One region of the Micromonospora sp. NPDC047793 genome, then DNA from elsewhere that is predicted to be linked to it. Evidence: riboswitches for the same ligand, from Rfam matches in the RefSeq annotation. Region 1 holds a riboswitch; each other region holds the start of a gene.
What was found. A riboswitch is a leader RNA that binds a small molecule or an ion and turns the genes downstream of it on or off. The one in region 1 is predicted to bind S-adenosylmethionine.

Region 1 (6,628 bases):
CCAGCCGACCGCCGGGGAGATCTACGTCTTCGGGCACCGGCTGGTGCCGGGCTCGCCGGTGCTCTCCCGGATCGGCGCTCTCGTCGAGGGGCCCGGATTCCTGCCGCACCTCTCCGGCCTGGAGAACCTCAGGGCGTACTGGCGGGCGACCGGACGGCCGGAGGCCGACGCACACTTCGAGCAGGCGCTGGAGATCGCCGGTCTGGGCTCGTCGGTGCACCGGCGGGTCCGCAAGTACAGCCACGGGATGCGGCAACGGTTGGCCATCGCCCAGGCCATGCTCGGCCTGCCCGAGCTGCTGGTGCTCGACGAGCCGACCGACGGGCTGGACCCGCCACAGATCGCCGAGATGCGCCGGGTGCTTCAGCGGTACGCCACCGACGGGCGCGCGGTGCTGGTCTCCAGTCACCTGCTCGCCGAGGTGGAGCAGACCTGCACCCACGCCGTGGTGGTCAACAAGGGCCGGATCGTGGCCTCCGGGCCGGTGGAGGACATCGTCGGTGACTCGCCCAGCGTGCTGTTCGAGGTGAGCGACCCGACCGCGGCCCGGGACGTGCTCAACGACCTCGGTGGCGTACGGGTGCTGGACGACGCCGACGGGCACCTGGTGGTGGACACCAACGGCACCGCGCGCAGCGAGGTGGTCGCCGAGTTGGTACGGGCCGGTATCGGAGTGGACCGGGTGGTGCCCCGGCGCCGCCTGGAGGACGCGTTCCTCGCCCTGGTGGGCGAGAACTCTCGGGGAAGCGGGGACCGGTGATGGCGGGATCGACCGTGCAGCCGACGCGGGAGGAGTCCGGGGTGGCTCCGTCGGGTGCCGCCGCCGGCTACCGGCCGTCGAGGACGTTGCCGTTCGGCGCCGAGTTCCGCCGTCAGGCGGCGCGGCGGCGTACCCAGTTGGCGCTCGGCTTCATGGTGCTGCTGCCGTTGATCATCCTGATCGCCTTCCAGTTCGACTCGGGTGACGACGACAGCGGCCGGGGCGAGTTCGGCAGCCTCGTCTCGTTCGCCACCTCCGGCGGACTGAACTTCACCCTGTTCACCATCTTCGTCTCCGCCTCGTTCCTGCTGGTCGTGGTGGTGGCGCTGTTCTGCGGCGACACGGTGGCCAGCGAGGCGAGCTGGGGCAGCCTGCGTTACCTGTTGGCGGTGCCGGTGCCCCGGGCCCGGCTGTTGACGGTGAAGCTGCTGGTGGCGCTCGCCTACTCGGCGTTCGCGCTGGTGCTGCTCGCCGGTACGGCCCTGCTGATCGGCACCCTGCGGTACGGCTGGTCGCCGCTGCGCAGCACGGTCGCCGCACAGCTCGAACCCGGCGAGGGTTTGCTCCGCCTGCTCGCGGTGCTCGGCTACCTGGCGGTCGTCCTGCTGGTCGTCGCCGGCCTGGCGTTCCTGCTCTCGGTGGTCACCGATGCCGCGCTGGGCGCGGTGGGTGGTGCGGTGCTGCTGTGGATCCTCTCCAGCATCCTGGACCAGATCACCGCGCTCGGCGCGATCCGGTCGTTCCTGCCGACCCACTACAGCACCGCCTGGCTGGGGTTGCTCTCCACGCCGGTGCAGACCGACGACATCGTCCGGGGCGCCGTCTCGGCGATCTGCTACGCCACCCTCTTCTGGGGGCTCGCCTTCTGGCGCTTCACCCGCAAGGACATCACCAGCTGAGTGCGGCGTCGACGCCGTCGTCCGCCGACTCGGTGGGCGTCGGCGTCGGGCCCGTCCGCTTCTTCCAGGCGCTGACTCCGATCCGGTCGGTGTTGCCGAGGTCGATCGGCCCCTCCATGTCGAGTTCCTGCCCCGGCTGCCCCTTGGCCGCCGCGATCTCCACCCGCGCGGCGTCGGTGGCGACCACGGTCGGATCGTCGACCAGGTTGCGCCAGATCACGGCCGCTCCGGCCGTGGCGCCCGGTGCCAGCACCAGCGGCCGGGGTGGGTCGTCGAAGCCCGAGGCGATCCCGGCCGCCCCCTCGACCACCCGGACGGTGATCGGTGCCCCCTCGCCGTCGAACAGACGCAGCGCCGGATAGCCGCGCAGCTTGTACGGGCGGTCGCCGCAGTTGACCAGCTCCACGCCCATCGCCCGGAGCCCCATGGCCGCGCTGACGCCGAGGTAGCGGATCCGTACCCCCGATTCGGGGCAGACCTCCGGCGCGTCCGGGCCGGCGGTGGTCGGGCTCGTGGCCGGGTCGGCCTGCTCCGTCGGTCCGTCACCCGGGACGTTGCCGGACGCGTCGGTCGGTGCGCAGCCGGCGAGCAGCGCGAAGGCGGTCAGCAGCGCGACGAGCCGAGGACGCCGGTAGGCCCGGCCTCCGTCGCCGCGTCTCGTGGTCGTATCCGGCATCGATCCCCCGTGGATTTCTCGCATCGGCCCATCGTCGCATCACGGTCCTCGATCGTTCGGCGGGCAGTCGGGGTGGCGAGGTGGGCGCTTCGGGACGGCTTTCCGGTCGGTCGGGGACCGCCCCGCGTACCGGCTGGTGGGACGACGGTGGCCGCTTCCGGACCCGGGTGGGCGCGCGGCCCCGGATCGGATGACCGCGACTTGTTGCCGTCAGATGTCCAGGGTGTACAGGGGGTCGTTACGGAGGGTGATCGAAATGATCTTCGCCGAGGGGGGTTCCCTCGGGAGTTCCAGTCGCTACCATCGATGTGGGAGCGTTCCCAAAGGAAGAGATTGCATCGACAAATATTTATCAGTCCCGCATTCTGGTTGCCCTCGTCCATCCACAATGGAGGTTCCGGAATGCGTACTGACCGGTTCGGCGGGCCGGCCCTGTCCCTGTTCCGCATGGTCATCGGCCTGCTGTTTCTCTGCCACGGGTTGTCGTCTCTGTTCGGCGTCTTCGGCGGTGCCCGGGGGAGCGGTGAACCCGTCCCGCTCGGCACCTGGCCGGGCTGGTGGGCCGCGCTGATCCAGGCCGTCTGCGGTGCCCTCGTGCTCCTCGGTCTCTTCACCCGACCGGCGGCACTGGTGGCGTCGGGCTCGATGGCCTACGCCTACTTCGTCGTCCACCAGCCCGAGGCGCTGCTGCCGCTACGCAACCACGGCGAGCTGTCGGTGCTGTTCTGCTGGTCGTTCCTGCTGATCGCGGTGCTCGGCCCGGGTAGCTGGGCGCTGGACAACCTGCTGCGCCAGCGCAACGGTGCCGCACTGGACCTGAAGGCGGCCGAACGCAGGTCCGTACCGGCCTGACCCGGCCGGTGCGGTGACCGACCGACGCTCGTGCGCGACCCTGGACCAGGTCAACCCGGCGCTGCCGGGGCTGCCCGATCCAGGGTCGACGCGCTTGCGCGGGTGGTGGCGGCGGTGAGGAATCGCTCACAGGCTGAGATCGAACGCTGACGAGCGCGGCGGGATTGCCTAGACTCGGCGGCACAACTGAATACCTCATCCAGAGGGGCTGAGGGATACGGCCCGAAGACGCCCCGGCAACCACCCCGCGCGCTCATCGCTGAGCGTCCCGTGGGGCAGGTGCCAATTCCGTCCCCGCCGCAGGGTGCGATGTGGGGGAAGATGAGAGGACTCGGACATGACGTCGACGCTCGCCCCTACCGGGATCGACACCACCGCCAGCCCCGCCCGCGCCCTGGTCTGCCGCGCCTGTTCCGCCCGCTACCCGTTGGCCGCGCAGCACGCCTGTTACGAGTGTTTCGGCCCGCTGGAGGTCGACTACGACCCGGCGGCCCTCGCCACCGTGACCCGTGAGCAGATCGAGGCGGGCCCGCAGAACATCTGGCGCTACGCGGCGCTGCTCCCCGCCGGCCAGGACCCGGCCACCCGGGTCACCCTGGACCCCGGTTTCACGCCGCTGGTCGCCGCCGACCAGCTCGCCGCCGAGCTGGGCATCACCGGCCCGCTCTGGATCAAGGACGACAGCGCCAACCCCACCCACTCGTTCAAGGACCGGGTCGTCTCGGTCGCGCTGACCGCCGCCCGGGCGCTCGGCTTCGCCCGGTTCGCCTGCGCCTCCACCGGCAACCTGGCCAACTCCGTCGCCGCCCACGCGGCCCGCGCCGGCACCCCGTCGGTGGTGTTCATCCCCAGCGACCTGGAGCAGGGCAAGGTCGTGACCACCGCCGTCTACGGCGGCGAGCTGGTCGCCATCGACGGTTCGTACGACGACGTGAACCGGCTCTGCGGCGAGCTGGTGGAGACCGACGAGTTCGAGGACACCGCCTTCGTCAACGTCAACGTCCGGCCGTACTACGCGGAGGGCTCCAAGACGCTCGGCTACGAGGTCGCCGAGCAGCTCGGCTGGCGGATCCCGGCCCAGGTGGTCATCCCGATGGCCTCCGGTGAGCTGCTCACCAAGGTCGACAAGGCGTTCAGCGAACTGGTCGAGATCGGCCTGGTCGAGGCGCCGGCCGGCGGGTGGAAGGTCTTCGGCGCCCAGTCGGCCGGATGCAACCCGATCGCCACCGCCCTGCACGGCGGCGGTGACACCATCACCCCGGTCAAGCCGACCGGGATCGCCAAGTCGCTCAACATCGGCGACCCGGCGGCCGGCCTGTACGCCCTGGAGGCGGTACGCCGGACCGGCGGCTGGATGGACTACGCCGACGACGACGAGATCCGTGCCGCCGTGCGGCTGCTGGCGCGTACCACCGGGGTCTTCGCCGAGACGGCGGGCGGGGTGACCGTCGCGGTGCTGCGCAAGCTGGTCGAGTCCGGAAAGCTGGACCCGACCGCGGAGACGGTGGTCTACAACACCGGTGAGGGGCTCAAGACGCTCGACGCGGTCGCGGGCGAGGTCGGGCCGACCCACCGGATCAAGCCGTCGCTGCGGGCCGCCCGCGACGCCGGCCTGCTCGGCTGAGACACACCGCGAGCCCGTCGCCCGAGTGGCATGGTGCACGCCGACCGATCCGCCGGGTAACGGGCTTTTAGCGGTGAGTGCGGAAAACACGCCGTCGAGTACTTGACGGCAGGAACCGGGCGGCGCAAGATGCTTCGTGCGGGAGGGCGTTTCGCCGTAGACTTTCAGTCTTTACGACCCAGCGCCGGAGGCGTTGTGCGATCGTCCCTCCCGACCAAGCTTTCCGAAGGGGCCGGCGAATAATCGCTGGCCCCTTCGTCGGTCGTCCCGCAGGCTGCGGAGATGGCCATCACCATCACCTCCTTCGGTCCCGACGACGAGTCGGCCATCGAACAGGCGTACCGGATCGGTGCCGACTACACCGCGACCGACCTGCCGGACTACCCCCCGTTCAGCCGGCAGCGGTTCACCTCGCTGTTCCACCAGCCGATGCCGGGCACCGAGACCCTCGCCCTGCTGGCCCACGCCGACGGCACCCCGGCCGGCTACCTGCTGCTCGACCTGCCGCAACTCGACAACACCGAGAACGCCTCCGGCGAGTTGGTCGTGCACCCGGACCATCGCAGCCGGGGGGTCGGTCGGGCGCTGTTCGAGCGCGGCCTGCGCGTACTGCGCGAGCGCGGGCGGAAACGGGTCAGTGCGTTGAGCCGGGCGCACCTGCGCGACGATCCCGACCACCCCGCCCCGGCCGCCCGGTTCGCCGCCACCGTCGGCGCGGTCGACGCCCTGGCCGACGTACGACGGCGACTGCACGTCGCCGAACTGGACCAGGCCGCCCTGGACGCGCTGCTGGCCGACGCACGATCCCGGGCAACCGGCTACGAGGTGCTGTTCTGGCGCGGGGGTACGCCGGACGATCTGATCGCCGACGTCGCGTACCTGGACGGGCGGCTGCTGGCCGACGCGCCCATGGGTGACCTGGCATGGGAGCCCGAGCAGGTCGACGCGGAGCGGGTACGCGGCACCGAGCGGGCGCTCGAAGCGCGCGGCAAGCGGCGCTACCACGCGGGCGTACGGCATCAGGAGTCCGGTCGGCTGGTCGCCTGGACCCTGCTCGACATGTCACCGACCGCCGACTGGCACGCCTTCCAACAGATCACCATCGTCGACCCGGAGCACCGGGGCCGCCGCCTCGGCCTGCTCACGAAGATCGAGAACCTTCGTCACCTGCTCGCCCACGAACCCGCGATCCAGGTGATCGACACCTTCAACGCGGACAGCAACGATCACATGATCACGATCAACGAGCAGCTCGGTTTCCGGGTGATGGATCGCTGGAGCAACTGGCAACTCGACGTCTGAGCTGTGACACGCCCCTACTGATCGCGGGGCTTCCTGTTGCATGATGGCGGGCATGACGGAGACCCCGCACCCCCTGTACGACAGGCACGCCGAGACCCTCGACCGCGCGCTGACCGCGATCACGGAGCGCGGGTACTGGTCCGCCTACCCGGAATCACCCAGCCCCCGGGTGTACGGCGAGACCGCAGCCGCCGACGGCAAGGCCGCATTCGAGGCGTACCTGGGTGGAGACTTCCCGCTCGACCAGTCGGGCGACGGCGACCAGGTCGCCACCGAGACCAGCCCCTTCGGCGTCCCGCTGGACGTCCGCTACCCGCACGCCACCGCCGAACAGCTCGTCGCCGCCGCGTCCACGGCGCTGCCCGCGTGGCGGGACGCCGGTCCGCAGGCGCGGGTCGGGGTCTGCCTGGAGATCCTCGACCGGCTGCACAAGAACGTCTTCGAACTGGCCAACGCGGTGCAGTTCACCAGCGGGCAGGCATTCGTGATGGCCTTCCAGGCCGGCGGCGCGCACG
Region 2 (6,628 bases), on a different contig from region 1:
CACCTCCCGCCGCAGGTACCAGCCGACGAGATCCGGGTCCGGATAGTCGTCCCGGGCACCCGGTGGCGGGTACGCACAGACCAGGTACCGGGTCCAGTCCGCGAAGATCCGCCGACGTGCCCCGGTGACCTCGGCCGCCGCCGCGTCGTACGCCGACTGCGCCTCGTTCAGCGCGACCAGCAGGTCGCCGAAGCTCCCCGGCAGCGCCAACCGTTCCCGGGCCTGGCGCTGCGGCACCGTGACCGGCGAACCCTCGTCCCCGCCGTCCAGCGGGTCGTCCTGCCGACGGACCGTCCAGGCCACCCCGGAGGCGACCGTGCCGAACGACGCGGCATGCCGGGCCTGAGCCAGCCGGGCCGGCAGGTCCAACACGCCGCTCTCCAACTCGTCGGCGACGGTCAGCGCCTCCAGCAGCTCCTCGGTCTGCGTCTCGGTCACCCCGGGCAACACCGCGCCGAGGTGCGCGGCGAGCGCCTCGGTGGCGGTGTTCGCCACCCAGACCCCGCTCTCGGAGTCGGTCGTCGGGCCGGGCACCGGCGCCCGCTTCGCCGTCGCGGCGAAGGTCAGCCGACCGAAGCAGAGCATCCGCGCCGGAGCGTCGCCGCCGGTGTCGGCCGGCACCGACCAGTCCAGTTCGTCGGCGATGGTCTGCGGCCAGCTCCGCCCGGCCGCCGTCGCCACCACCGCCAGCAGTTCGTCGTCGGCCGTCTCGGCATACCAGCCGACCACGTCGTAGCGCAGGCCGTTCGGCGGCGGCACCGCCCCGTAGCCGTCGTCGTGCAACCCGAACACGCTCGACGAGTTCGGATAGAACGCGGCGAAGGTCGGCTCGCCGTAGCCGAGCGCGGTGAGCGCGGCCACCCGGTCGGTCGGCGCACCGGGCCACGCCGACAGCGGCAGCTTCCGGCCGAGATACCGCCACGGGCGTCCGGTGGTGCCGCGTGGATCGGCCGCCCGCAGCGGATAGGTCACCCCGCCCCGGTCGACGTCGCCCAGCGCGTCGCTCTCCACCATCCAGCGGTCCTGGGCGCCACCCGGCGCGGTCCGGGTGACCAGCCACCGGTTCGGCACCCGGGGCAGGTCGACGGCGGGCGCACCACCGCCGGTCGCGGCGCCGTGCGTCAACCGGGTCAGTGCGTCCGGCAGAGACCAGTGCAGGTGGATGCCGGCCGGCAACAGCAGGTCCTGCTGGAACGACCCGGGCAGGATCGCGTCGCTGAGGTTGCGCTCACCGAAGTCGGCGTCCCGGCCGGTGCTGGCGTCGACGTACGGCAGGCGGGTGAAGTCGGCGGTCGGTCCGGTCACGGTCCGGTCGGTGGCGAGCCACAGGGCGTCCACCCTGACGGGCACGGCGAGTATGCGCATGGTGATGCGTTCCCCAATGGTTGCGGCGTGGTCGCTGCGGTAACGCCGGTTCACCGTAGGGCAGATCAGAGCGCGAAAGTGTTTCGCAAAGCTGACAGTCGAACCGCTGGTCCGTCCATCATGGAGTGTGCTATCCCGCGTGGTGGAGACGCTTTCCGGACAGTGATCCGTCGAATCACCGACATGCCGCGCCGACCCGCGCTCCCATGGCCGACAGAACAGCGGCGAAGGGGCGCCGAGCCGATCGGCGGCAGGTGACTGTGGTCACTGTGCGTGGTGAAGCGCGCCCGCGCAATCGCGCACCCGGGGCGTCGGATTCACGTCTGCTCCCGAGCCGCCACCCGGACCGGCGCGACGGCGAGCCGACCGGTCAGGCGGGACGAATCAAGGGGCTGTCTCGTGTCGTACGAACAGGGACATGCCGGGTGCCCGACGGGCACTGGCGGGCGGGCTCGCCCGTGTGGCAGCATCGGCAGCGGTCAAGAGTGTCAGCGTCAAGGCCCCGGCCTGCTGACCGGCAACCCTCGTATATCCGCGGTGGGGTGCCTCCGGGTGAGACCAGGCCGTCGGCGATCGCCGGAGGCAAGCGCGGACCCGCACGGGTCCACTGTCACCTGAGGACGAGTGTGCCCACGATCGCTCCTGCCGTGCTCGGCGACGACCTTCCGGTCCGCCTCTCCGACGGCACCACCGTCGCGTACGCCAACCTCGACTACGCCGCCACCGCACCCTGCCTCGTCCCGGTCGCCGACGCGGTCACCGAACTGCTGCCCTGGTACGCCAGCGTGCACCGGGGCGCCGGCCTCGCGTCGCGCCGGTGCACGCTGGCCTACGAGCAGTCCCGTCAGACCGTCGCGGACTTCCTCGACGTCCGGCCGGACGACCACGTGATCTTCACCCGGAACACCACCGACGCGATGAACCTGCTCGCCCGGGCCCTGCCCCCGCACACCACCGTGGTGACCTGGGCCGGCGAACACCACGCGAACCTCCTCGCCTGGCCGAACGTGCACCGCCTGCCGGTGCCCGCCGACCTGCCCGAGGTGACCTCCGGGCTGACCCGGGCGCTGGCCGACCTGGGCGACGCGGGGCCGGTGCTGGTGGCGGTGACCGGCGCCTCCAACGTCACCGGCGAGGTCTGGCCGACGGCCGAGATCGCGGAGATCGCCCATCGGCACGGCGCGCGGATCGCCGTCGACGCCGCCCAACTGGCCCCGCACCGCCCGGTCTCCATGGCCTCCGCCGGTATCGACTACCTGGCGCTCTCCGGGCACAAGCTGTACGCGCCCTTCGGTGCGGGCGTCCTGGCCGGCCGCGCCGACTGGTTCGACGCCGCCGACCCGTACCTGTCCGGCGGTGGAGCCACCAGGCACGTCGGTGACGAACCCGCCGAGGTGCAGTGGCAGACCGGCCCGGCCCGACACGAGGCCGGCACGCCGAACCTGCTGGGAGCGGTGGCACTCGCCGCCGCCTGTGCCACCATCTCCGCCGCCGCACCGGACGTACTCGCTCACCACGAGCAGGAGCTGCTGGCCCGACTGCGCGACGGCCTCGGCGCCCTGCCGCAGGTGGCGGAACTGCGCACGTTCGACGCCGATCACGACCGGGTCGGCATCGTCAGCTTCACCGTCGCCGACCGGCGGGCAGCCGACATCACCCACCGGCTCTCCGCCGAGCACGGCATCGGCGTACGAGACGGCTTGTTCTGCGCCCACCCGCTCAGCCGGAAGCTGTTGGCCGACGCGGCCGTGCGGCTCGGCCGCCCCACCGACGGGTACGCGATCCGGGCCAGCATCGGCATCGGCACGACTGCCGAGCACGTCGACCGACTCCTGCACGGACTACGCCAGGTGATCAACACGCCCCGGGGGCGGTGAGTCGTCAGGTGCTGAGGTGGGCGGCGAGGCGCATGGCCAGCGCCGCCAACGTCAGCGTCGGGTTGGCCGCCGGTGAGTTCGGGAAGACGGACAGGTCGCAGACATAGAGGTTGCGGTGGCCGACGACACGCAGGTCCTCGTCGACCACCCCCGGCCGCTCCCGGCCCGGCGTGTCGCGACCCATCCGCATGGTGCCGACCTCGTGCGACACCCCGCCGAGCGGAGCCCAGAGCTGCTCGTACACCTCGCCTCCGAAGGCGGACACCACATCGGCGGTGATCGTGTCGAGGGCGTCCTGGACCTGGTGGGCGCGCGGGCTGGGATGGATGCGGATGGTGGGCAGCGCGGCGGGCTTCCCGCCCACCGGCCGGGTATCGGTCAGGGTGACGGCGTTCTGCTCGACCAGCGGCGCCTCGACCATGAACACGAGTTCGCCCGGCATCTTCCCGTCGACGGTGGCCAGGTTCGCGCCGGTGAACTCCAACGCGTTGACGAAGCGGAACTGGTTCAGGTTCGCGCCGAGGTCCAGCGTGACGCTGTACGGGTGGACGGGGTCGGTGTCGGCGGCGTCGGTGAGGTGCCGGGAGACGGTCTTGCTGGAGTCGAACCGGCTGTACCAGTCCCCGCCCTGCCGCATCCAGAACTTCACCACGTGGATGGGATGGTCGGTGATGCCGCGTCCGACCAGCGGGATGTCCTCGGCGAGGCCGGACGACTGCGCGACGGCGGCAGTGCCGACGGTGCCGGCGGCCAGCACCACCACGCCGTCGTCGGCCAGTCGGTAGGTGCGGTCCCGGCCGGCCAGGTGGTCGTACGTCACCACACCGGTGACCTCGCCCGCCGCCCGCTCGACACCGACCACCTCGTGGTTCAGGTGGACCCGCAGGTTGCCGAAGCGGCCGTCCTGCATCGCGCGGCTGAGCAGCAGTTCGGCAGCCGACCAGATACCCGCCGGCACCGCCCCGGGGACCGGACCGCAGTACTCGATCGCCATCGGGGGATCGAAGTGCCGGAACTCGGCCAACGCGGGCAACTCCCGCAGTTTCGCCTTGACCATCGTCTGGTACGACGACGGGACCAGGGGAGTGACACGGGTCAGCTGCTCCGCGCGGTCGTACCAGACGTCGTACAACTCGTCGCGGACCGCCTCCGGCCAGTCGCGGAACTCCCACCGGTGCATCCGGGGTGCCGAGGCTCCCCAGAACAGGGTCCGGCCGCCGAGGTTGAGGCCCTGCGCGATGCGTGCCTTGGCGCTCTCGGCGTCGGCGGCCCGCCAGCGCCGACGCCCGAACGCACCCCAGTGGTGAAAGATGTTGGGGTACACGTCGGGACCGACCGGTTGGTAGCGGGCCAGGTTGCCGGTGTGCGTCCCGAACAGGTAACTACCGGCCTCCAGCAGCAGGACACGCGGTGGCCGACCGCCCCGCCACGGAGTCTCGGCGAGCTGGTACGCCAGGGTGCCGCCACCGGCACCGGAGCCGACGACGATGACGTCGTAGCGCTGCGTGGACTCCGGATCGCCGGGGAAGAAGTGCCGGGCGACGTGCGACTCGCCGACGAGGACGTCCTGGTGCCGCGCGAAGTGGACCCGCCCGTCGATGCGGCAGGTCGGGGCGGCCAGTTCGGCGGTGCTCAGGTGCAGCGGCCCGTCGAGCTGGGGGTCGCCGTCGAGGACCACGACGACCTCGACACCGTCGGGATGTGCCGCCGGATCGAGCGTGGCGGTCCACTCGCCGGTGCGCTGGTCGTACCGGAAGTCCTGCGTGCCGGCGCCGACGATCCGTAACTGGAGGCGGTCGTCCGGGCGCAGGGCCGGCATCCGCAGGAGCACCGTGCACACCGCGTCCACACTCACGTCCCGCCACCCCGTCCCGCGTCCGTCGGCGTGCCCTGATGGCCAGGCCGGTGATCCGTGGCCGGCTCCTGCGTCGGATGACGCCGGATCTCCTCCACGGCCTGCCGCAGCACCCGCACCTCGGTGTCGAAGACGCGCTCCAGGCGCGGCATGGCCTCCTCGTCGAACCGGGAGGACCGCCCCTTCTGCTCGTGCCACAGCATCCCGTTGCGCAACGCCACCGCGTCGGTCTGCATCGCACGGCAGTCGTCCACCAGCGGTGCCAGTGCCGGGGCGAGTTCGGCCAGGCGGAGGAACCGCTCCGTCATCAGCCGCTTGTGCTCCCAGAGCACGTGCAGGTACCGGATGTCGTACGCGGCATCGCCGTTGAGGTAGTCGCGCAGGTAACCGCGCAGCGGCACGTAGGAGTCGACGCCGTAGGCCCGCTCCCACTCCTCCTGGAGCATGTCGACCCGGCGGCTCGGATTGGCACCGGACAGGTACTCCTCGAACGCGCCGCCCACCACGTGCAACCGCATCCGGTAGCTGGCATCCGGTCGCAACCGGTAGAAGTAGACCTGGAAGCAGTCGTTCTCCACCTCGTCCAGGCTCGCGTACGCGCGGGCGACGTCGTCCTGCCCGACGGTGGTGGTCCGCAGCGACCCGTTCGCCGTGTAGCCGTAGACGGTGAAGGTGCCCTCGTCGTCGTCGACGCCGCTGAGCAGCACGTCGTGGGTCTGGTGCCACTGCTGGTAGGGCGCCCGGCCCGGCAGGTGGTGCTCGTCCAGGTTGAGATAGGGGTAGTAGCCGGCGCCGATGGAGTCGCGGCAGAGCGCGACGATGTCCGCGCCGACGCACGCGACCCACTCACGGCTGGTCCGGACCACCTCCAGCCACGGACTGATCGCGTGGTCGTAGAGATAGAAGCCGAACGGCACCGGCGAGTCCGGTGCCTTCGGGTCGAAGGCGACGTGGATGTAGTTGCTCAGGATCCAGTCCCGGGCCCGTGCCTCGGTGGCCAGGATCGCCAACGGGAACGCATAGAACTGGTAGCCCCGCGCCAGCGGCTCACCGAGCGGCAGCTGTCTTCTCATACCGATGCCTCTCCTCTCAGCTACCGGTCATCTCGTACCGGCGGATGCCCATGCTCCAGATGCCGTAGCCGACGCACAGCGCGCCCGCCGCCACCAGCGGGGTGAGCCAGACCAGCCGGCCGTCGCCGCCGAGCAGGAACTCCACCGGGATGTACGCGGTGAACGCGAACGGCAGCACCCACGTCAGCACGGACCGCAGCACGCCCGGATAGATCTCCAGCGGGAACGCCGCGAACTCGGAGAGCTGGTTGGCGGCGTGCATCGCGGGTTGGCTGGTGATCGTCCAGAAGGCGATCGAGGCGAAGATGAGCTTGATCCCGGTGTAGATCAGCGTGCCGCAGACCACCAGACCGGCACCGACCAGGACCATCTCGGCGTCCACGTCCAGCCCCAGTCGCCGGCCCGCGTACCCGAGCAGCGCGAACCCGACCAGCAGCTCGCCGAGCGCGTCGGGCCAG
Region 3 (6,628 bases), on a different contig from region 1:
ATCTGCAACGCCGTACGCAGGATCCTGCTGCGCGTGTCGTCGACTTCCTCCCAGCTCATGGCGTTCAGCGTAGCGGTCCCTGACCGCTGGACGGGCGCTGCGGGAATCCACTTACCATCGGTCAGTACAGTGAGGGGTGGTCGGTACACCGAGCGACAGGAGGCACCCATGTCCGTGATCTCGATCGAGAACCTCGTCAAGACCTTCGGTGGTGTACGTGCCCTGGACGGACTCGACCTGACGGTGGAACCGGGGGAGGTGCACGGCTTCCTGGGACCCAACGGCGCGGGCAAGTCCACCACCATCCGGATCGTTCTCGGCCTGCTGCGCCGCGACTCCGGACAGGTACGCGTCCTCGACGGCGACCCGTGGCGGGACGCGGTCGCGCTGCACCGGCGGCTGGCGTACGTACCCGGTGACGTCAACCTCTGGCCCAACCTCACCGGCGGGGAGGCGATCGACCTCTTCGGCGCGTTGCGCGGCGGTCTCGACGAACGCCGCCGCGACGAGCTGCTGCGACGCTTCGAACTGGACCCGACGAAGAAGTGCCGCACCTACTCCAAGGGCAACCGGCAGAAGGTCGCCATCGTCGCCGCCTTCGCCTCCGGCGTGGAGCTGTACGTCCTGGACGAACCCACGTCCGGTCTGGACCCGCTGATGGAGGCGGTGTTCCAGGAGGAGGTCCGCACGCTCACCCGGGCCGGAGCGAGCGTGCTGCTCTCCAGCCACGTGCTCGCCGAGGTGGAGGCGCTCTGCGACCGGGTCAGCATCATCCGGGACGGGCGCACCGTGGAGTCCGGCAGCCTCGCCGAGCTGCGCCACCTGGCGCGTACCACGGTGACCGTCGAGACCGCACGGCCGCTGACCGGGCTGGCGGAGCTGCCCGGCGTCCACGAGGTCCGTCCGGTCGACGGCCGGGTCAAGCTGGAAGTGGAGCCGGCGCACCTGGACACCCTCCTCGGCCACCTGGTCCGGTTCGAGGTCCGTGCCCTGACCAGCACGCCGCCCACCCTGGAGGAGCTGTTCCTGCGGCACTACGGCGGCAGCACCGACGCGGGACGGCAGGCCGGCGACGTCGAGCGGGAGACCACCGCCGGAGGTACCCGATGAGCGCCTTCACCGGCACCGGGCGACTCGCCCGCCTCGCGCTGCGTCGGGACCGGATCCGCCTGGCGGTCTGGGTCCTCGGCACCCCGCTGATCGGCTACGGGCTGGCCGAGAGCGTCGCCGGTCTCTACCCCGACGAGCAGACCCGCCTCGGGTACGCCGAGACCGCCCTGTCCAGTGTGGTCGCCCGTGCCTTCAACGGTCCGATCGCGAGCGCCGACCTCGGCGCGGTGGTGGTCGCCGAGACGTACCTCACCCTCACCCTGCTCGCCGCGCTGCTGAGCACGTTCGCCGTGGTCCGGCACACCCGGCAGAACGAGGAGACCGGGCGCGCCGAACTGCTCGGCGCCACCGTCGTCGGCCGGTACGCCCTGCTCACCGCCGCCCTGGTGGTGGTCGTCGGCGCGAACCTGGCCTCCGCCGCGCTGCTCGCCCTGGCCTTCGTCGGGGCCGGGCTGCCGGTCGTGGGTGCGGTGGCCGCCGCCGCCGCGATCGGCGGGGTCGGCGTCGCCTTCACCGGCCTCGCGGCCGTCACCGCCCAGCTCTCGGTCAGTTCCCGGGGCGCCAACGCGCTCGCCGCGGCCACCGTGGGCGTCGCGTTCCTGCTGCGCGCCGCCGGTGACGTGCTGGGCGAGCGCGGCAGCGACGGTACGCGGCTGGACAGCGCCTGGCCGACCTGGCTCTCGCCGTTGGGCTGGGGCACCCAGGTACGCGCCTTCGGCGCCGAACGATGGTGGGTGCTCGCACTGCCGGTGGCCCTGCTGGTGGCCGGTGTCGCGCTGGCCTACCTGCTGACCGAGCGCCGGGACGTCGGCGCGGGTCTGCTGGCCGCGCGGCGTGGACCGGCCCGAGCGGGCTCGGGGCTGCTCGGACCGGTCGGCCTGACCTGGCGGTTGCAGCGCGGCGCACTGGCCGGCTGGGCGGTGGCGGTGGTGGTGCTCGGCCTCTCCATGGGGGTGGCCGGTCACGAGGTCGACGCGATGATCGCCGAGAACCCGGCGGCGGCCGACGTGATCGCCCAGCTCGGCGGCGGGGCGGAACTCGTCGACGCGTACCTGGCCGCGATCCTCGGCCTGTACGCGCTGACCATCGGCGCGTACGTCGTGCAGGCCCTGCTGCGTACCCGCAACGACGAGTCCGACGGCATCCTGGAGGCGCTGCTGGCCACGGCGGTGAGCCGGACCCGGTGGCTCGGCACGCAGGTGTGCGGCGCGGTGCTCGGCGCGGCGCTGCTGGTGCTGCTGGCCGGTCTCACCACCGGGCTCGGGTACGGCCTGGCGGCCGGTGACGCGGTCGGCTGGACGGTCGAGCTGGGCGGGGCGGCGCTGCTGCGGTTGCCCGCCCTGCTGGTGCTCGTCGGGGTGGTGACCGCCCTGTTCGGCGCGGTGCCCCGCTGGTCGGTGGCGTTGAGCTGGGCGGTGCTGATCGCCTTCCTGCTGCTCGGACAGTTGGGCGCGGTGCTGGAGCTGCCGCAGGCGGCGCTGAACCTGTCGCCCTTCACGCACGTGCCGTCGGTGCCCGCCGCCGACCTCAGGGTGCTGCCCCTGGTGGTGCTCACCGCCGTGGCGGCCGTGCTGCTGGCCGTCGGAGTGGGCGCGTTCCGGCGGCGCGACACCCCGGTCTGAGGTGTAAGGAGGGGACCCCTGCTAACGCCTCGTGCATAGCAGGGGTCCCCTCCTTACATCCGACCCCGCGCGCTACAGCACCTGGGACAGGAAGCGGCGCAGGCGCGGGTGCTCGGCCGACTCGAAGATCGTGGCCGGCTCGCCGGCCTCCAGCACCACTCCGGCGTCCATGAACGCGACGGTGTCGGCGACCTCGCGCGCGAAACCCATCTCGTGGGTCACCACCACCATGGTCATGCCCTGCGACGAGAGGTCCGCCATCAGCGACAGCACGCCCTTGACCAGCTCCGGGTCGAGCGCCGAGGTGGCCTCGTCGAAGAGCATCACCTGCGGCTGCATGGCCAGCGCCCGGGCGATGGCCACCCGCTGCTGCTGCCCGCCGGAGAGGTGCGCCGGCCGGGCGTCGGCCTTCGCCGCCAGCCCCACCCGGTCCAGGTGGGTACGCGCCACCGCCACCGCCTCGTCCTCGCCGAGCTTGCGGATGCGCCGCAACGCGACGGTGATGTTGCGCAGCACGCTCATGTGCGGGAAGAGGTTGAACTGCTGGAACACCATGCCGACCCGCTGCCGCAGGGCGTCCGGGTCGTCGCGCAGCACGCTGCGCCCGTCCAGCAGCACGTCGCCCTTGTCCGGTTCGAGGAGCCGGTTGACGGTCCGCAGGAGCGTCGACTTACCGGACCCGGACGGGCCGATCACGCAGGCGGTCGCGCCGCGTGCGACGTCCAGGTCCACCCCGCGCAGCACCTGGTGACGGCCGAAGGCCAGGTGTACGTCGCGCAGGCTCAGACTGACCGAGGTGCTCATCGTTGGTTGCCTCCGGCGGCGCCGGGCAGCGCCAGGTCGAGGTCGTCGGGGTCGTCACCGGCCGGTCCGGTCGCCGGGCGGCCGTGCCGCAGCCGCCGGTCGATCCAGTTGACGACGTGCGTCAGCGGCACGGTCAGGGTCAGATAGACGAGCCCGGCGAGCAGCAGCGCCGACTGGTTGCCGGTGTTGGCCGCGTAGTCCTGCCCGATCCGGAACAGCTCCCGCTGGCTGGCCAGCAGACCGAGGAAGTAGACCAGGCTGGAGTCCTTGATCAGGGCGATGAGCTGGTTGACCCAGGCCGGCAGGACCCGCCGGACACCCTGCGGGATCACCACCACCCGCATCGCCTCCCACCAGGAGAAACCGAGCGCGCGGGCGGCCTCCACCTGGGTGGCCTCCACCGACTGGATGCCGGAGCGGAAGATCTCCCCGATGTACGCCGACGCGATCAGCGACAGCGCCAGGATGCCCAGCGGGTACGGGTTGGGTCCCCACACCTGCATGCCCAACGGCGCCAGACCGACCCCGATCAGCAGGATCGTCGCCGCCGCCGGCAGACCGCGGAACACGTCGGTGTAGACCCGGGCCGGCCACCGCAACCAGCGGGTACGCGAGATGCCCGCGACGGCCAGCACGATGCCCATGGCGGAGCCGAGCAGGGCGGCGGTGACCGCCAGGATCAGCGTGTTCGGCAACCCGACGGTGATCATGTCGGGCAGCGCCTCGCGCATCGACTCCCAGTCGAAGAACGTCTCCCACAGGGTGCGCAACGGATCCACGGTCGACCTCCGCCCTACTCGCTCGTCGTCCTACCTCAGGAGGCGGCCGGCGCCGACACCTCGCCGCTGCCCGGGGTGAAGTCGGCCGGGATCGGCCGGCCCGGGTAGTACTGCTCCTGGAGGCGGGTCCAGGTGCCGTCGGCGATGACCTCGTCCAGGGCCCGGTTCAGCGCCTCGCGCAGCGTGTCGTTGCCCTTGGCGACCGCGTACGCGGTGGGTGCCGGGCTGAGTTCCTTCGCCGCGACCGTGATCCTGCCGCCGCTGTCGGCGGCGGTCTTCTCGCCGATCTCGGCCGGGGCGATCCAGGCGTCGGCGGTGCCCGCCTTGAGCTGGTTGATCGCGCCGTTGTAGTCCGGCACCCGCACCGGGTCGAGGCCACGCCCGGTGGCGTAGTCGTCCTGGACGGTGCCCTGCACGACGACCACCCGCTTGCCCGACAGCTCGTCGAAGCTCGCCAGCGTCGAACCGGCGGGCACGTCGAGGCCGAAGTATCCGAAGTCGTAGCCGTTGCCGAAGTCGACCGTCTTCTTCCGCGCCTCGGTGATCGTGATCGAGGAACTGCCGACGTCGAACTTGCGGTTGTTGACCTGGGCGAGCAGACCGGAGAAGTCGGTGCCGACGAACTCGACCCGCAGCCCGAGCTTGTCGGCGGCGGCGACCAGCAGGTCGTTGTCGAACCCGGTGAACTCGCCGTCCTTGAGGTACACGTTCGGCGGTGCGTCGGTCAGCGTGCCGGCCCGCAGCACCCCCGGCTGGAGCAGGTTGTACGGGTTCTCGGCGGGGTCACCGTCCGCGCCGCAGGCGGTGAGGGTGACGGCGGCGAGCACGGCGGTGACGCCGACGGCGGCGGCCCGGGTGAGGGCAGGAAGGAATCGCACAGGTGTCTCCTGATGAGCGGCGGCGGGCACGCACGTGCCACACCGACGGTCCGCCGTGGGACGGACCGCGAAGGATGGGAACGAACGGGGTGGTCGTCCGACCGGGTGGGGTCGACGGCCGGGTGGCGACGCGGTCAGCTACACGCGGCGCTGCACACCCGCATCATGTCGACGTGTCGACGCCGGGTCAGGTGCCGGCAGGCAACCGGTCGATCGGGGTACGCCATGGCTCTCCTCGAGGTCGTGATGACCTGGGACACCAGGCCACGCTTGCACCGGAGATCGCTCCGATGCCTGGTCCTCACCCGGGGCACCCCTGCGCGGACGAGGGTTGCCGGCCAGCGAGCCGGGGCTTGACGCTGACGCTCTTGACCTGCCGCCGAGGCTAGCAGCCCGTGACGGGGCAGCGTCCACCCGTTATGACCACGCTCACGCGGGGTGTTGCCCGCTGCCCGCGTGATCCCTTACGGTCTGCTCAGCGGTGGGCGGTGCGGTCCGCATCCGACCCGACACCGCCGGTGGTCCGTCACGCGGACCGGGGAGGTGGAAACCCCGGGCCCCGCGCACGTGGCGGTCGGGACCGGCGGGCGAACCCCGACCGGCGGTCGGCGCGTCGAGGCGCCGGGCCGACGGTGTCCGGGGCGCGGAACCCACCGGGAGCACCCCGTGTATCTCACCCCTCACGAGCAGGACCGCCTGCTCGTCCACGTGGCGGCGGACGTCGCCCGACGCCGCCGCGAGCGCGGCCTGCGTCTCAACTACCCGGAAGCCGTCGCGGTGCTCACCGCCTTCCTCCTCGAAGGTGCCCGCGACGGGGCGTCCGTGGTCGACCTGATGGCCTCCGGCCGCACCGTCCTGAGCCGGGACGACGTGCAGGACGGCATCCCCGAGCTGCTGAGGGAGGTGCAGGTGGAGGCGACGTTCCCGGACGGCACCAAGCTGGTGACGGTGCACCACCCGATCCCGTGATCCCCGGGGAGATCCTGCCGGCGGCGCGGCCGGTGGAGATCAACGCCGGACGTCCGGTGACCACGCTGCTCGTGGTGAACACCGGTGACCGGCCGGTGCAGGTCGGGTCGCACTACCACTTCGCCGAGGCCAACCCGGCCCTGGACTTCGACCGGTCCGCCGCCTGGGGGCAGCGTCTCGCCGTACCGGCCGGCACGTCCGTGCGGTTCGAACCGGGCGTGAGCCGCACCGTGGACCTGGTGCCGCTGCGCGGCACGCGGATCGTCCCCGGCCTGCGCGGCGAGTGCGCCGGCCCGCTGGACCCGGCCCCGACGACGGCGGTGCCCGACGACGGCGCGCAGCGGAGCGGAGCGACGGCATGAGCATGGTGGAGCGGGAGCGCTACGTGGCGCTCTACGGGCCGAGTACGGGCGACCGGATCCGGCTGGCCGACACGAACCTGCTGATCGAGGTGGAGCACGACCAC

Region 2: linked by a shared signal. The riboswitch ahead of ABZ738_RS19155 (aminotransferase class V-fold PLP-dependent enzyme) and the one ahead of thrC (threonine synthase) in region 1 are both predicted to bind S-adenosylmethionine.
Region 3: linked by a shared signal. The riboswitch ahead of ABZ738_RS09325 (ABC transporter substrate-binding protein) and the one ahead of thrC (threonine synthase) in region 1 are both predicted to bind S-adenosylmethionine.

The regions. Positions count from the first base shown of each region.
Region 1 covers NZ_JBEYSG010000001.1:261,106-267,733, forward strand. The annotation lists gene ABZ738_RS01155 (alpha/beta fold hydrolase) at 1-760, shown strand, start outside; gene ABZ738_RS01160 (ABC transporter permease subunit) at 760-1,659, shown strand; gene ABZ738_RS01165 (DUF4232 domain-containing protein) at 1,649-2,335, opposite strand; gene ABZ738_RS01170 (DoxX family protein) at 2,738-3,187, shown strand; SAM riboswitch class I at 3,380-3,515, shown strand; gene thrC (threonine synthase) at 3,525-4,811, shown strand; gene ABZ738_RS01180 (GNAT family N-acetyltransferase) at 5,094-6,113, shown strand; gene paaN (phenylacetic acid degradation protein PaaN) at 6,166-6,628, shown strand, end outside.
Region 2 covers NZ_JBEYSG010000009.1:49,581-56,208, forward strand. The annotation lists gene ABZ738_RS19150 (hypothetical protein) at 1-1,350, opposite strand, end outside; SAM riboswitch class IV at 1,843-1,960, shown strand; gene ABZ738_RS19155 (aminotransferase class V-fold PLP-dependent enzyme) at 2,013-3,242, shown strand; gene ABZ738_RS19160 (GMC oxidoreductase) at 3,247-5,097, opposite strand; gene ABZ738_RS19165 (hypothetical protein) at 5,094-6,170, opposite strand; gene ABZ738_RS19170 (ABC-2 family transporter protein) at 6,187-6,628, opposite strand, start outside.
Region 3 covers NZ_JBEYSG010000003.1:368,536-375,163, forward strand. The annotation lists gene ABZ738_RS09300 (TetR family transcriptional regulator) at 1-59, opposite strand, end outside; gene ABZ738_RS09305 (ABC transporter ATP-binding protein) at 169-1,110, shown strand; gene ABZ738_RS09310 (anibiotic ABC transporter) at 1,107-2,732, shown strand; gene ABZ738_RS09315 (amino acid ABC transporter ATP-binding protein) at 2,805-3,536, opposite strand; gene ABZ738_RS09320 (amino acid ABC transporter permease) at 3,533-4,315, opposite strand; gene ABZ738_RS09325 (ABC transporter substrate-binding protein) at 4,351-5,193, opposite strand; SAM riboswitch class IV at 5,455-5,567, opposite strand; gene ABZ738_RS09330 (urease subunit gamma) at 5,860-6,162, shown strand; gene ABZ738_RS09335 (urease subunit beta) at 6,159-6,524, shown strand; gene ABZ738_RS09340 (urease subunit alpha) at 6,521-6,628, shown strand, end outside.